DNA from 2 places in the Streptomyces erythrochromogenes genome. Region 2 is predicted to be linked to the other one. Evidence: riboswitches for the same ligand, from Rfam matches in the RefSeq annotation. Region 2 holds a riboswitch; the other holds the start of a gene.
What was found. A riboswitch is a leader RNA that binds a small molecule or an ion and turns the genes downstream of it on or off. The one in region 2 is predicted to bind glycine.
Positions count from the first base shown of each region.

Region 1: another riboswitch for glycine. It lies ahead of gcvT (glycine cleavage system aminomethyltransferase GcvT); the one in region 2 lies ahead of gcvP (aminomethyl-transferring glycine dehydrogenase).

Region 1 covers NZ_CP108036.1:2,795,447-2,801,904, reverse strand. Annotated here, with positions in the region: gene gcvH (glycine cleavage system protein GcvH) at 1-36, opposite strand, end outside; gene gcvT (glycine cleavage system aminomethyltransferase GcvT) at 140-1,255, opposite strand; glycine riboswitch at 1,427-1,530, opposite strand; gene OHA91_RS12395 (AAA family ATPase) at 1,736-2,395, shown strand; gene OHA91_RS12390 (enhanced serine sensitivity protein SseB) at 2,510-3,244, shown strand; gene OHA91_RS12385 (enhanced serine sensitivity protein SseB C-terminal domain-containing protein) at 3,341-4,081, shown strand; gene OHA91_RS12380 (ABC transporter permease) at 4,555-5,550, shown strand; gene OHA91_RS12375 (ABC transporter substrate-binding protein) at 5,625-6,458, shown strand, end outside.
Region 2 covers NZ_CP108036.1:6,798,566-6,805,023, reverse strand. Annotated here, with positions in the region: gene OHA91_RS31200 (glutamate-cysteine ligase family protein) at 1-195, opposite strand, end outside; gene OHA91_RS31195 (hypothetical protein) at 691-1,311, shown strand; gene OHA91_RS31190 (DUF5999 family protein) at 1,573-1,761, shown strand; gene gcvP (aminomethyl-transferring glycine dehydrogenase) at 1,852-4,737, opposite strand; glycine riboswitch at 4,933-5,031, opposite strand; gene OHA91_RS31180 (PRC-barrel domain-containing protein) at 5,144-5,509, shown strand; gene OHA91_RS31175 (DNA polymerase IV) at 5,532-6,458, opposite strand, start outside.

The sequences.
Region 1 (6,458 bases), 4.0 Mb from region 2:
CTCCTTGGTGTAACGCAGCTTCTCGGGGTTGCTCATGACCTGATTCTCCTGGATGCGGGGGAGTGGATACGAACTGCGGTCTTGGGTACTGAGACGGCGCCGTACGGGTACCCGTACGGCGGACGTCGTGCGCGGAGGGCTACTTCTGCCGCTTGTAGAACGGCAGCGCGACGACCTCGTACGGCTCATGCGTACCGCGAATGTCGACGCCGACGCCGGAGGCGCCGGGCGCGGCGTGCTCCGCGTCCACGTACGCCATCGCGATCGGCTTGCCCAGCGTCGGGGACGGGGCGCCCGAGGTGACCTCGCCGATCACCTCTCCGCCGAACGTGACGGGGAAGCCGGCGCGCGGGACGCGGCGGCCCTCGGCGATCAGTCCGACCAGCTTGCGCGGCGCCTTGGTCGCGGCCTTCTCGGCGGCGGCCTCCAGGGCGGCGCGGCCGACGAAGTCCCCCTCCTTCTCGAACTTCACGACCCGGCCCAGACCCGCGTCGAACGGGGTCAGGGAGGTGGTCAGCTCGTGCCCGTACAGCGGCATGCCCGCTTCCAGGCGCAGGGTGTCGCGGCAGGACAGGCCGGCCGGGACCAGGCCGACGCCCTCGCCGGCCTTGGTGAGCGCCTGCCACAGCTCCACGGCGTGCTCGGGGGAGACGAACAGCTCGAAGCCGTCCTCGCCCGTGTAGCCCGTACGCGCGATCAGCGCGGGCACGCCCGCGACGGTGCCCGGCAGGCCCGCGTAGTACTTCAGGCCGTCCAGGTCGGCGTCGGTGAGCGACGCGAGGATGCCGGGGGACTCCGGGCCCTGCACTGCGAGCAGCGCGTACGCGTCGCGGTCGTCGCGGACCTCGGTGTCGAAGCCGGCGGCACGCTCGGTCAGGGCGTCGAGGACGACCTGGGCGTTGGAGGCGTTGGCGACGACCATGTACTCGGTCTCGCCGAGGCGGTAGACGATCAGGTCGTCGACGATCCCGCCGTCCTCCTGGCAGATGTGCGTGTAGCGGGCACGGCCGACACCGACGGTGGAGATGTTGCCGACCAGCGCGTAGTCCAGGGCCTTGACGGCCTCCGGGCCGGTCAGCGTGATCTCGCCCATGTGCGAGAGGTCGAAGAGGCCGGCCTTGGTGCGTACGGCGTTGTGCTCGTCGCGCTCGCTGGCGTACCGCAGCGGCATGTCCCAGCCCGCGAAATCGGTCATGGTCGCACCGAGCGAGCGGTGCAGCGCATCGAGGGCGGTCAGGCGGGGGGCAGTGCTCATGGGTGTGGCTCCCGGGTCCCAGGGCATCGACATGACATGACGAGGACGTTCCTCCCCATCTGTCATCGGAACCTGAGAGGTTCGCCGAGAGTTCCGCCGATCGTCCGATCGCCGGTCTCACCGACTTGCACCTTGGGTGGAGCTGCCGCGCAGCTCGCTTTTCAGATCTGCCTCATCCACGCGGTACGGGGCCTGAGAGATTCAAGGGAGGTTCTTGCTCCTTCGGCGCCCGCGCACGGCCTTGCGGCGTGCCGGGACTCTCCCGCGCGGATTCAAGCGGCCGGTATGCAGTTGGTCCAGATGGCGCACATCATTGCACGCCATGCCCGAGATCGGGGGTCGGGGTCCGAAAGTTCGTACGCCCATCCGAGCGGGCAGAACGGAACCGGACATGCCGATTACCGTCTCTTTACACTCAGTGGGCAAGGGTCCCGGTGACCCGATTCGGGGGAGGCGAACACTGTGCGGAGATTCGGAGTGGTGACGACGACGGGAACCGTGGACGCGGTGCCGGTGCAGCGGCGCGGCCCGCGCGAGCGCAGGAGGGCGGCGGACGGCGGCCTCGGCCTCGTACGCGACCTGCGCGGCCCCGCGCTGCGCGGACCCCGGCGGCTCGGCTTCGCCGAGGGCGACATCGTCGTCGTCTCCGGCCTGCCCGGCGGCGGCAAGACCACGCTGATCAAGCGGGCCGCGCCCGAGGGCGGGGCCGTCGACTCCCAGGACACCCGCGAGCGCTGGGAGCGCCGGATGCCGGCCCGCCTGCCGTACGCGGTGTACCGCCCGCTGGTGCGCGCCGCGCACTACTGGGGGCTGTACCGGATCCTGCGCTCCGGCGCCTCCGTGGTCGTCCACGACTGCGGCACCCAGAGCTGGGTGCGCGGCCTGCTCGCCGCGGCCGCGCGCCGCCGGGGCCGGGATCTGCACCTTCTCCTCCTGGACAGCAGCCCCGAGGAGGCCCTCTCCGGCCAGGCCGCCCGGGGTCGCGGGGTGTCCGCCTACGCCTTCGCCCGCCACCGCGGCGCCGTGGGCCGCCTGCTGCGCGACGCCGAGGCGGGCCGTCCGCCGGCCGGCTGCGCCTCGGCGACCCTCCTGGACCGCCGTTCGGCCGCCGCCGTGACGGGGATCGGCTTCCACGGCTGAGCGCCGGACCGGCCGCACCCGGATCCCCGGCGGCGGCGCCCGCCCGGCGGCCGGTACCCTGCGGGGCGACACGCGCGGAACCACGCGCGCGGGACCAGACAGGGGCAGGGGCAGATGCAGGGCAGCGGCTGGCCGGGGAATGAGCTGGAGCAGGTGCTCGGGGCGGCGCTCGGGCAGCCGGACGCCGGAGGCCGGATCCTGGAGGTGCTCGGGCGCAGCCAGGTGTGGGTGCCCCTGCCGGGCGGCGGCGGCCCCGGCACGGCCGGCCTGGACCTGCCGACCATGGACATCGGCGGGGCGGCGTACGTGCCCGTCTACAGCTCCGAGGCCCAGTTCCTCGCCTGCGTCGGCCCCGGCATGGACTTCGCGGTGGCTCCGGCGGTCGAGTTCGCCCGGGGGCTTCCCCCGCAGCTCGGCATCGCGGTCAATCCGGAGGGCGCCGTCGGCGTACCGCTGCCCCCGCCCGCCGTCGCGGAGCTCTGCCGCACCGGGCGCAGCCCGCTCGACGGACACGCCACCGGCGGCCGCGTACGGCTCTTCGAGCCCGACTGGCAGGAGGACCCGGTGGACTTCCTGGCCGCCGCCGCCGAGGAGTTCCGCGCCACGGGCGTCGTCGCCGCGGCGCACCGCTGCCTCGCCAGCGTCGAGGGAGGGGCCCCGGAACTGTTCATCGGTGTCCGCCTGGTGGGATGGGAGCCGCAGATGAGGGAGGCTCCGATGGAGGCGCTCGGACGGGCCCTGACCCGTGTCCCGGCGCCGTGGCCGGTGCAGTTGATCCTCCTGGACGCGGCCCAGGACCCGGTCACGGACTGGATTCGTGAGCGCGTACGCCCCTTCTACCTCGCGTAGGGCCGCTTAAGCTGGTTACATCTCCTGGCCGCACGCATGAGCGCTGGCCCGGGTAAGGCACGCGTGGAGCGACGGGCGGACGAAGAGGGGTACCGGGTGAGTGCGTCAGGCACGGCCGCGGCCGGGCAGGTCGAGCACATGATGCGCCAGGTGACCCCCGGGCGCTACGAGAGCTACGAGTCACTGCTGCACGCCCTGTCCGAGGGCCGGCTGTGGATGTTGCTGTGGCAGGGGCAGCCGGGGTCCCCGGACGCCCAGTACGGCGGGATGGAGGTCGAGGGGCTCGGCTACGCGCCCTGCGTCACCTCCCCCCAGGAGCTGGCCGCGAGCGGCTGGAACCGCGGCTACGAGGTCGTCACCGGGCGGGACATCGCCCGCGCCCTCTACCCGGACCGCTGGGGCCTGTGGCTCAACCCGCACGCCCAGGGCGGCGGCCTCGGCGTCCCGTGGGCGGACCTGCGCCGCATCGCGACCGGCCTGGACCGGATGCCGGCGGGCCCGCTGCGGCTTTCCGAGCCCAGCATCGAGCTCCCGCAGTTCTACGGGCTGCTGACCCAGCACGCGCACCGCACGCCGGCCGTGCGGTCGCTGCGCCGCGCCTGGGTGCAGCCGGCGCTCGGGTCGCCGTACCTCGCGGTCGGGCTCGACCTGTACGACGCCTCCGCGCCCGCGCTGGAGTCCGTACGGGAGATGATGCGCCAGTCGGTCGGGGCGGTCCCCGAGGGCGTCCCGGTGTGCACCGTCGCGCTGGCGGACGAGCACGATCCCGTGGCGATGTGGCTGCGGGCGCAGACGCGCCCCTTCTACGACCGCGAGGGCCAGGCGCCGGCGTACTGATCCGGCCGGCAGGGGGTCCCGCAGCCTGCGGCGACCTCCGGCGCGCCATCCTGCACGACATCCGCATATTGGGACATCCGTCTCGAAGGCCGCACCGGTCCCACCGGTGCGGCCTTCGGCATATCCGCTGAATAGGCCCAAGATCCATGCCGGAAAGGGCAGTTGGGTCGGATGTCCGTTCCGCGCCGAACGTGCGGTGTTTCACCGCTCAACAGGTCTGGCGGTTCGGATAACGGAAGGTGTAGGCGCAGATCACGGTTGCGCATCACATCCCCGGGGGGTCTGGCGGGTGATTGAGAGGGCGTTGAAGACTCCCCCCACCGAAGGCCGGTCCATCTCACAAACACCAGCTCTTCACGTGCACTTCCGGCACATTTCTCGCCAATCGCACCACCAGCGACGCCGATTGAACCAAGCCGCCACAGCGGCGGGCATGGGCCGGCCACCGTCGGCCGAGAGGGGTCCCCACCACGATGACGGCACCACTGCACGACACCAGCGCGGCCGAGCCCGCGGCCGTGGCCGCCCCCGACGTTCCGCAGAAGGCGATCGAGGGGCGCTCGCCGTGGCAGATCGCCTGGCTGCGCCTCAAGCGAGACAAGGTCGCGCTGGCCGGCGGTGTCATCGTGCTCCTGCTGATCCTCGTCGCGATCTTCGCGCCGCTGATCGTCAAGGCCTTCGGACACCCGCCGGAGGAGCTGCACGAGGACCTGCTCGACCCGCTGCTGGGCCTCCCGCTCGGCGACTGGGGCGGCATGAGCGGCGACTTCCTGCTCGGCGTCGAGCCGGTCAACGGACGCGACGTCTTCAGCCGCATCGTCTACGGCGCCCGGATCTCGCTGCTGGTGGCCTTCCTGTCCGCCTTCGTGGCGGTCTCGCTGGGCACCTTCTTCGGCATCGTCGCCGGCTACTTCGGCGGCTGGGTCGACGCCGCCATCAGCCGGGTCATGGACCTGCTGCTGGCCTTCCCGCAGCTGCTCTTCATCATCGCGCTGATCTCGGTCATCCCCAACAAGCTCTGGGGCTTCGAGGGTTCGGGCCTGCGCATCGCGGTCCTGGTGCTGGTGATCGGCTTCTTCGGCTGGCCGTACATCGGCCGCATCGTCCGGGGCCAGACCCTCTCGCTGCGCGAGCGCGAGTACGTCGAGGCGGCACGCAGCCTCGGCGCGGGCCGCTTCTACATCCTCTTCCGCGAACTGCTCCCGAACCTGGTGGCGCCCATCACGGTCTACGCGACGCTGATGATCCCCACCAACGTGCTGACCGAGGCGGCGCTGAGCTTCCTCGGAGTCGGCGTCAAGCCGCCCACGCCGTCCTGGGGGGAAACCCTCGCCACGGCCGTGCGGACCTACGAGGACGATCCGCTCTTCATGATCTTCCCCGGCGTAGCGATCTTCATCACCGTGCTGGCCTTCAACCTCTTCGGCGACGGCGTCCGCGACGCCCTCGACCCGAAGGGCTCCCGCTAGCCACCGCAGGGCAAACCAGGAACCGGCCTCGTGCCGTACGTACACCGGAACTACAACGGAGGGTTGCGAGCATCGTGACTACCCATCGCACGTCGAAGCGCAGACTTGCCGCCGGCACGGCCGTCGTGCTCGCGGCCATGCTCACCGCGACCGCCTGTGGCGGCGGGGCCGACAAGAAGGACGACAAGGCCGCCGGCTCCGGCAGCGGCTTCAACGCGGGCATCGAGAAGGTCGCCAACGCGTCGGACAAGAAGGGCGGCGAGCTGAAGTTCGTCGGCACCCAGGACGCCGACTCGTGGGACCCGCAGCGCGGCTACTACGGCTTCATGTGGGACTTCTCCCGCTACTACACGCGCCAGCTGATCAGCTTCAAGCCCGGCCCCGGCAAGGAGAGCACCGAGCTCGTCCCGGACCTCGCCACCGCCAAGGCCGAGATCAGCGACGGCGGCAAGACCTACAAGTACACCCTCAAGGACAACGTGACCTGGGAGGACGGCTCGCCCGTCACCGCCCAGGACATCAAGTACGGCATCGAGCGCACCTGGGCGCAGGACGTCATCTCCGGCGGTCCGGTCTACCTCCAGCAGGTCCTCGACCCGAAGGCCGAGTACCCCGGCCCGTACAAGGACACCGCTCCGGACAAGCTCGGCCTGAAGGCGATCGAGACCCCGGACGCGAAGACCATCATCTTCAAGCTCCCGACGCCCAACGGCGACTTCGAGCAGATGCTGGCGATGCCCGCGGCGAGCCCGGTCAAGCAGGACAAGGACACGGCCGCCAAGTACGGCCTCAAGCCCTTCTCGAACGGCCCGTACAAGATCGACTCGTACGAGCCGAACAAGAGCATGAAGCTCTCGCGCAACGAGAACTACAAGCCCGAGTCGGACACCATCCGCAAGGCGCTCCCG
Region 2 (6,458 bases):
GGCATTCACCATTCGCGGCAACCCGTCGGTTCCCGCGAGATTCAACTCGATCTCCAGCCCCATCATGTTCTTGGGGCGATCGAACCTCTTCTCCGCCAGAAGTCGCTCCAGTCCCTCCAGACACTCGTGGAGTTTCCTTCGATACCGCTGCCGATCGGACAGGTCGAATCCGCCCGCCACGACCTTCTCCCCCATCGAAGCGTCCCTCCTCGAGTGGGCCTGGCCCGGGGCACCCAGGCGCGCGTTACGGTCGATGATGCCCCGGCATCGTGATCCATAACGCGGAGGGGGCGTGCGTGGCGAGGAGCGCGCGCCGGGTTGGCCGAAGGGCGCTTCGGCACATTCACCTGGCAAGTCGCCTCATGCAAATTCATCTTGACATTTGCCCGCTCCTGAAAACAGGTGCTTTCCAGCCGAGCCCCCTTCCGGTAACCTCCGAGGTCAGCGCGGCACGTTCGCGCGCATCCGGCATGAATGCCATGTCAGCGGGACCGGTAAGCGCCTTGTCGGCAATAGGCGGGACGGCTAGCCGAAACACTGCGTGAACACATGTCGTATAAACTCCGCAAACGAGGCAGAGAGTTGGCGCGCGGCCATTGCCCCTCGGCCCCCCTCTGGCCCCAGAATGCGACAGCGCCGTCCCGCACCTGCCCCCGTTCCACAGGTCTCCCAAGTGAGAGGCGACCCACCATGCCGCTGCATGTCCCCCCGGCTCCCGCACCCGCCCTGCGCAGCGTCCTCGCGGCACTCGGTTCCCCCACCGCCGTCCACGAGGCGCACACTCCGGCCCTGCGCGCCATCCAGGGGCCGCTGACCGCCGAACTCCCCCTTCCGGTCCACGTCCTGGACCGGCTGAACCTCTCGGACCTCGCGTCCGCCGGCCGGCCGCCCCGCACCCGGCTCGTCGGCTGGCGGTTCCTGATCCGCAGCGGGGACCGCCACGTCGCGGCGGCCGACACGCGGCTGACGCCCGACGGCTGGACCTTCTCCCATTTCTTCGAGGGCCCCTACGTCGCGGCCACCGAGCGCGCCCTGCGCCAGGCCGAGCTGCTCGGCACCAGCTACCAGCCCCGGCTGCTCTCCGTACCGGAGCTCTACATGCTGACGCTGTGGCTGCACGGGGCGGTGGGCGCGGACGCCGCCGCCGGACTGCCCGCCGGCGAGGACCTGCTGGTGCCCCTGGCCCCGGCCCCGCCCGGGATCGCCGCGTACCGGCCGCATCCGGTGTCCGAACTCCTGCCCGTGCTGACCCACCGGCTCACCCCCGCGACGGCGCCGGTCCCGCCGTCGCTGGCCGCGCCCGCCGCCTGACCCGATTCGCCCATTCGGCCTAGTCCGCCCGGGCCACCCGCGAACCATCCGAAATGACAGGGGAGTTGGCCTGAACCGCCCGCACGAGTGATGCGTCATCAATCCATGAGGACAGCTGCCGGGAAATCCCTGCGAAGCGGCTGTCGTGGGGGAACACTGATGGCAAGCGCCCCGCGGCTGCGGGGATGACCCAGGGGGACGGCCATGAACCAGGTATCGAGCCGTAGCACACAGACCACACCGCAGCGAAAGAACGCATCCATGTGCCAGCACCAGCCAGCCTGCCCGTCTGCCGAATCCGCCGACCGGGAGGCCGCTCGCCCGGTGGCCAACCACCCGGAACAGGGCTGGAGCCTGCTGTGCAACGGCGTCCTGCTCTTCGAGGACACCGGTGAGCTGCTGCCCGACGGGCAGATCATCGCCCCGCACCGCCCGCTCGCGGCGGCGTAGACGGCGGCGGACGACGAAGGGGCCGGCCGGGAGAGTCTCCCGGGCCGGCCCCTTCGTCATGTCATACGACTGCCGTCAGAGGCGGACGCCTCAGTTGTCGTACTCGTCCAGCGGCGGGCAGGAGCACACCAGGTTCCGGTCGCCGAACGCACCGTCGATGCGGCGCACCGGCGGCCAGTACTTCTCGGCGGCCGTGACCCCGCCCGGGAAGACGGCCTCGTCCCTGGTGTACGCGTGGTCCCACTCGCCGCCCAGCGAAGCCGCCGTGTGCGGGGCGTTGGCCAGCGGGTTGTCGTCCGCCGGCCACTCGCCGCCCGCGACCCGCTCGATCTCGGCGCGGATGGCGATCATCGCGTCGCAGAAGCGGTCGATCTCGGCGAGGTCCTCGGACTCCGTCGGCTCGATCATGAGCGTTCCGGCGACCGGGAAGGACATCGTCGGCGCGTGGAAGCCGTAGTCGATCAGACGCTTGGCGATGTCGTCCACGCTGACGCCCGTGGCCTTCGACAGCGGGCGCAGGTCGATGATGCACTCGTGCGCGACCAGGTTGCCCGGGCCGGTGTAGAGCACCGGGTAGTGCGGCTCCAGGCGCTTGGCGATGTAGTTGGCGCCGAGCACCGCCACCTGGGTGGCGCGCTTGAGGCCCTCGCCGCCCATGAGGCGCACGTACGACCAGGAGATCGGCAGGATGCCGGCCGAGCCCCACGGAGCGGCCGAGATCGGGCCCACGCCCGTCTCCGGGCCGGCCGTCGGCTGCAGCGGGTGGTTCGGCAGGTACGGGGCCAGGTGCGCCCGGACACCGACCGGGCCGACGCCCGGACCGCCGCCGCCGTGCGGGATGCAGAAGGTCTTGTGCAGGTTCAGGTGCGAGACGTCGCCGCCGAAGTGACCCGGCTTGGCCAGGCCCACCAGGGCGTTCAGGTTGGCGCCGTCGACGTAGACCTGGCCGCCGGCCTCGTGCACCTGGGCGCAGATGTCGGCGACGTGCTCCTCGAACACACCGTGCGTGGAGGGGTACGTGATCATCAGCACGGCGAGCTCGTCGCGGTGCTGCTCGATCTTGGCGCGCAGGTCGTCCGCGTCCACCTCGCCGTCGTCGGCGGTCTTGACGACGACGACCTTCATGCCGGCCATCACGGCGCTGGCGGCGTTGGTGCCGTGCGCGGAGGACGGGATGAGGCAGACGGTGCGCTGCTCGTCGCCGTTCGCACGGTGGTAGGCGCGCACGGCCAGCAGACCGGCGAGTTCGCCCTGGGAGCCGGCGTTCGGCTGGATGGAGACCTTGTCGTAGCCGGTGACCTCGCAGAGACGTTCCTCCAGCTCGTTGATGAGCGTGAGGTAGCCCTCGGCCTGCTCCACCGGGGCGAAGGGGTGCAGCTGGCCGAACTCGGGCCAGGTCACCGGCTCCATCTCGGTGGTCGCGTTGAGCTTCATGGTGCAGGAGCCCAGCGGGATCATGCCGCGGTCCAGCGCGTAGTCCTTGTCCGAGAGCTTGCGCAGGTAGCGCAGCATCGCGGTCTCGGAGCGGTGCTGGTGGAAGACCGGGTGGGTCAGGTAGGCGTCCGAGCGCAGCAGGGCCTCGGGCAGGGTGTCGGCCGTGGTCCCGTCGAGCGCCTCGATGTCCGCGGTGACGCCGAAGGCGGCCCAGACGGCCTCGATGTCGGCGCGCAGCGTGGTCTCGTCGCAGCTGATGGAGACGAGGTCGGCGTCGACCCGGTGCAGGTTGACCCCGCCCTCACGGGCGGCTGCGACGACCTCGGCCGCTCGGCCCGGGACGCGGACCGTGATCGTGTCGAAGTAGGAGCCGTGCACGGTCTCGACCCCGCCGGCGCGCAGACCGGCCGCGAGCAGCGTCGCGTAGCGGTGGGTGCGGCCGGCGATCGTCCGCAGGCCGTCCGGGCCGTGGTAGACGGCGTACATGCCGGCCATCACGGCGAGCAGCACCTGCGCGGTGCAGATGTTGCTGGTGGCCTTCTCGCGGCGGATGTGCTGCTCGCGGGTCTGCAGGGCCAGGCGGTACGCCTTGTTGCCGTCCGCGTCCACCGAGACGCCGACGAGGCGGCCGGGCAGCGAGCGGGCGTGCTTGTCCTGGACGGCCATGTAGCCGGCGTGCGGTCCGCCGAAGCCCATCGGGACGCCGAAGCGCTGGGTGGTGCCCACGGCGATGTCCGCGCCGAGGGCGCCCGGGGACGTCAGGAGGGTCAGGGCGAGCAGGTCGGCCGAGACGGTGACGATGGCACCGAGCTCGTGCGCCTGGTCGATGACCGGCTTGATGTCCCGGACGGCGCCGGAGGCACCCGGGTACTGGAGCAGGACGCCGTAGACGCCGCGCTCGGCGATCTCGGCGGGGATGCCGTCGGAGAGGTCGGCGACGACGACCTCGATGCCGATCGGCTCGGCGCGGGTCTCGATGACGGCGACCGTCTGCGGCAGGGCGTCGGCGTCGATGAGGAAGACGTTGCCCTTGACCTTGCCCACGCGGCGGGCCAGGGTCATGGCCTCGGCGGCCGCGGTGCCCTCGTCGAGCAGCGAGGCGCCCGAGGTCGGCAGGCCGGTGAGTTCGGCGACGACGGTCTGGAAGTTCAGGAGGGCCTCGAGGCGGCCCTGCGAGATCTCCGGCTGGTAGGGCGTGTACGCCGTGTACCAGGCCGGGTTCTCCATGACGTTGCGGAGGATCACCGGCGGGGTGAAGGTCCCGTAGTAGCCGAGACCGATCATGGGGGTGAGGACCTGGTTGCGGTCGGCGAGCGAGCGCAGCTCGGCGAGCACCTCGGCCTCGGTCCGCGCCTCGGGCAGGTCGAGCGCGTCGGCGGTCTTGATCACATCCGGGACCGCGGCGGCGGTCAGTTCGTCCAGGGAGCCGTAGCCCACGTGGGCGAGCATCTTCGCCTGCGCCTCGGCATCCGGGCCGATGTGGCGCTGTGCGAAGGGGATGCCTCGCTCCAGCTGGGAGAGCGGAATGCGGTTGGCGGTCATGTACGGAGGCCTCCTGGTCATATGACCTGCGAGGGGCACCACGGCGCGGGCACCCGGACGGCCTCCCCCTCTGTCATCTGCACCTGAGAGTTTCACCGGAGTCACGGGGGTCTCCCGAGAGATCCGGCTTTCACCGTCGGTGAGGAGGGGGACCGGCACTGCGCGCCCGGTACCCGCCCTGCTTTCCAGAGTGGCCTCGTCCGTGCGGTACGTATGCCTGAGAGATTCCGGGGAGGATTTGCTCCTTCGGCGCCTCCGTCTTGCTCACTCGGAGGACTCTCCCGCACAGGGTCGACAGCCGTCACCCAGACTACCAGCGGGGTTCAAGGGGCTCCCCGAGTGGCCTCCTCTGCGGAAATGCACTTCTGTAGTCATTACGGAGCAGTTGCGACCATTTGGAGGGACCGTGCAGACCGACATCGATCCGCGCAGCCTGATCGGCCGCAAGGCGTTCGACCGCAACGGTGCCAAGATCGGCACCATCGACGAGGTCTACCTCGACGATGCGACGGGTGTCCCGGAATGGGCCGCCGTCCGCACGGGCCTGTTCAGCCGGGACGCCTTCGTCCCCCTGGAGCCGAGCGAGATGGTCGGCGAGACCCTGCGGGTGCCCTTCGAACGCTCCCTCATCAAGGACGCACCGGACTTCGGCGTCGGCCGCCACCTCTCTCCCGAACAGGAACTCCAGCTCTACCACCACTACGGCCTGGACACGACCCTTCCGTCCGACTTCCACCGCGACTTCGGCCGCCTGGCGGGCGACGAGGGCTGACCTCCCGCCGCCGGCACCCCTCCTAGTCCGTGTCCCCCACCAGCGGCAGCGGGTCGGACGGCTCCAGCTCGGGGTCGTCCACCCGGAAGGTCCGCACCCGGCCGGGCTCCGATCCGGGCTGCTCGAACCGCACGGTCACCCGTCCGACCCCGCTGCCCTGCACCCACCCCGGCCCGTACAGGACGTGCCGTACGTCGCTCCCGGCCACCCAGCGGCGCCCGGGAGCCCCCTGTGCCTCCGCGGGCGGCTCCGACCCCTCCTGGGCCCCCGCGCCCCCGTCGGCGGCATCCGGCTCGGCTCCCGCGGCCGTACCGCCCGTGCCGTCCGTTCCGGCCCCCTCGTCCGCCGCCTCCGCCTCGGCGGCGAGTGACTGCGCGAAGAGGTCCTCCTGCGTGTAGTCCGCCAGGCCGGTCACGCCCACCCCCAGCAGCCGCACCCCGCCCGTGGTGTCCACCGCCTCCAGCAGCCGCGCGGCGGCCTCGCGCACCACCGCCGCGTCGTCCGTGGGCCCGCGCAGCGTCTCGGACCGCGTCAGCGTGGAGAAGTCGTAGCGCCTCACCTTGAGCACGATCGTGCGCCCCGAGTGCCCGGAGCCCCGCAGCCGCTGCACGCACCGGTCGGCGAGCCGCTGCACCTCGCCCCGGATCCGCACCCGGTCGTGCAGGTCCACGTCGAAGGTGTCCTCGACCGACACCGACTTCGCGTCCCGCTCCGCGACCACCGGCCGGTCGTCCAGCCCCAGCGCCATCCGGTACAGCCCCGTGCCGTGCGCGCGCCCGACCATCCGGACCAGCTCGTCCTCCCCGGCCTCCACCAGCTCCCCCACCGTGGTGATCCCGGCGCGGCGCAGGTGCTCCCCCGTGGCCGGCCCCACCCCGGGCAGGGTCCGTACGGACATCGGAGCGAGCAGCTCCCGCTCGGTCCCGGGCTCGATCAGCAGCAGCCCGGC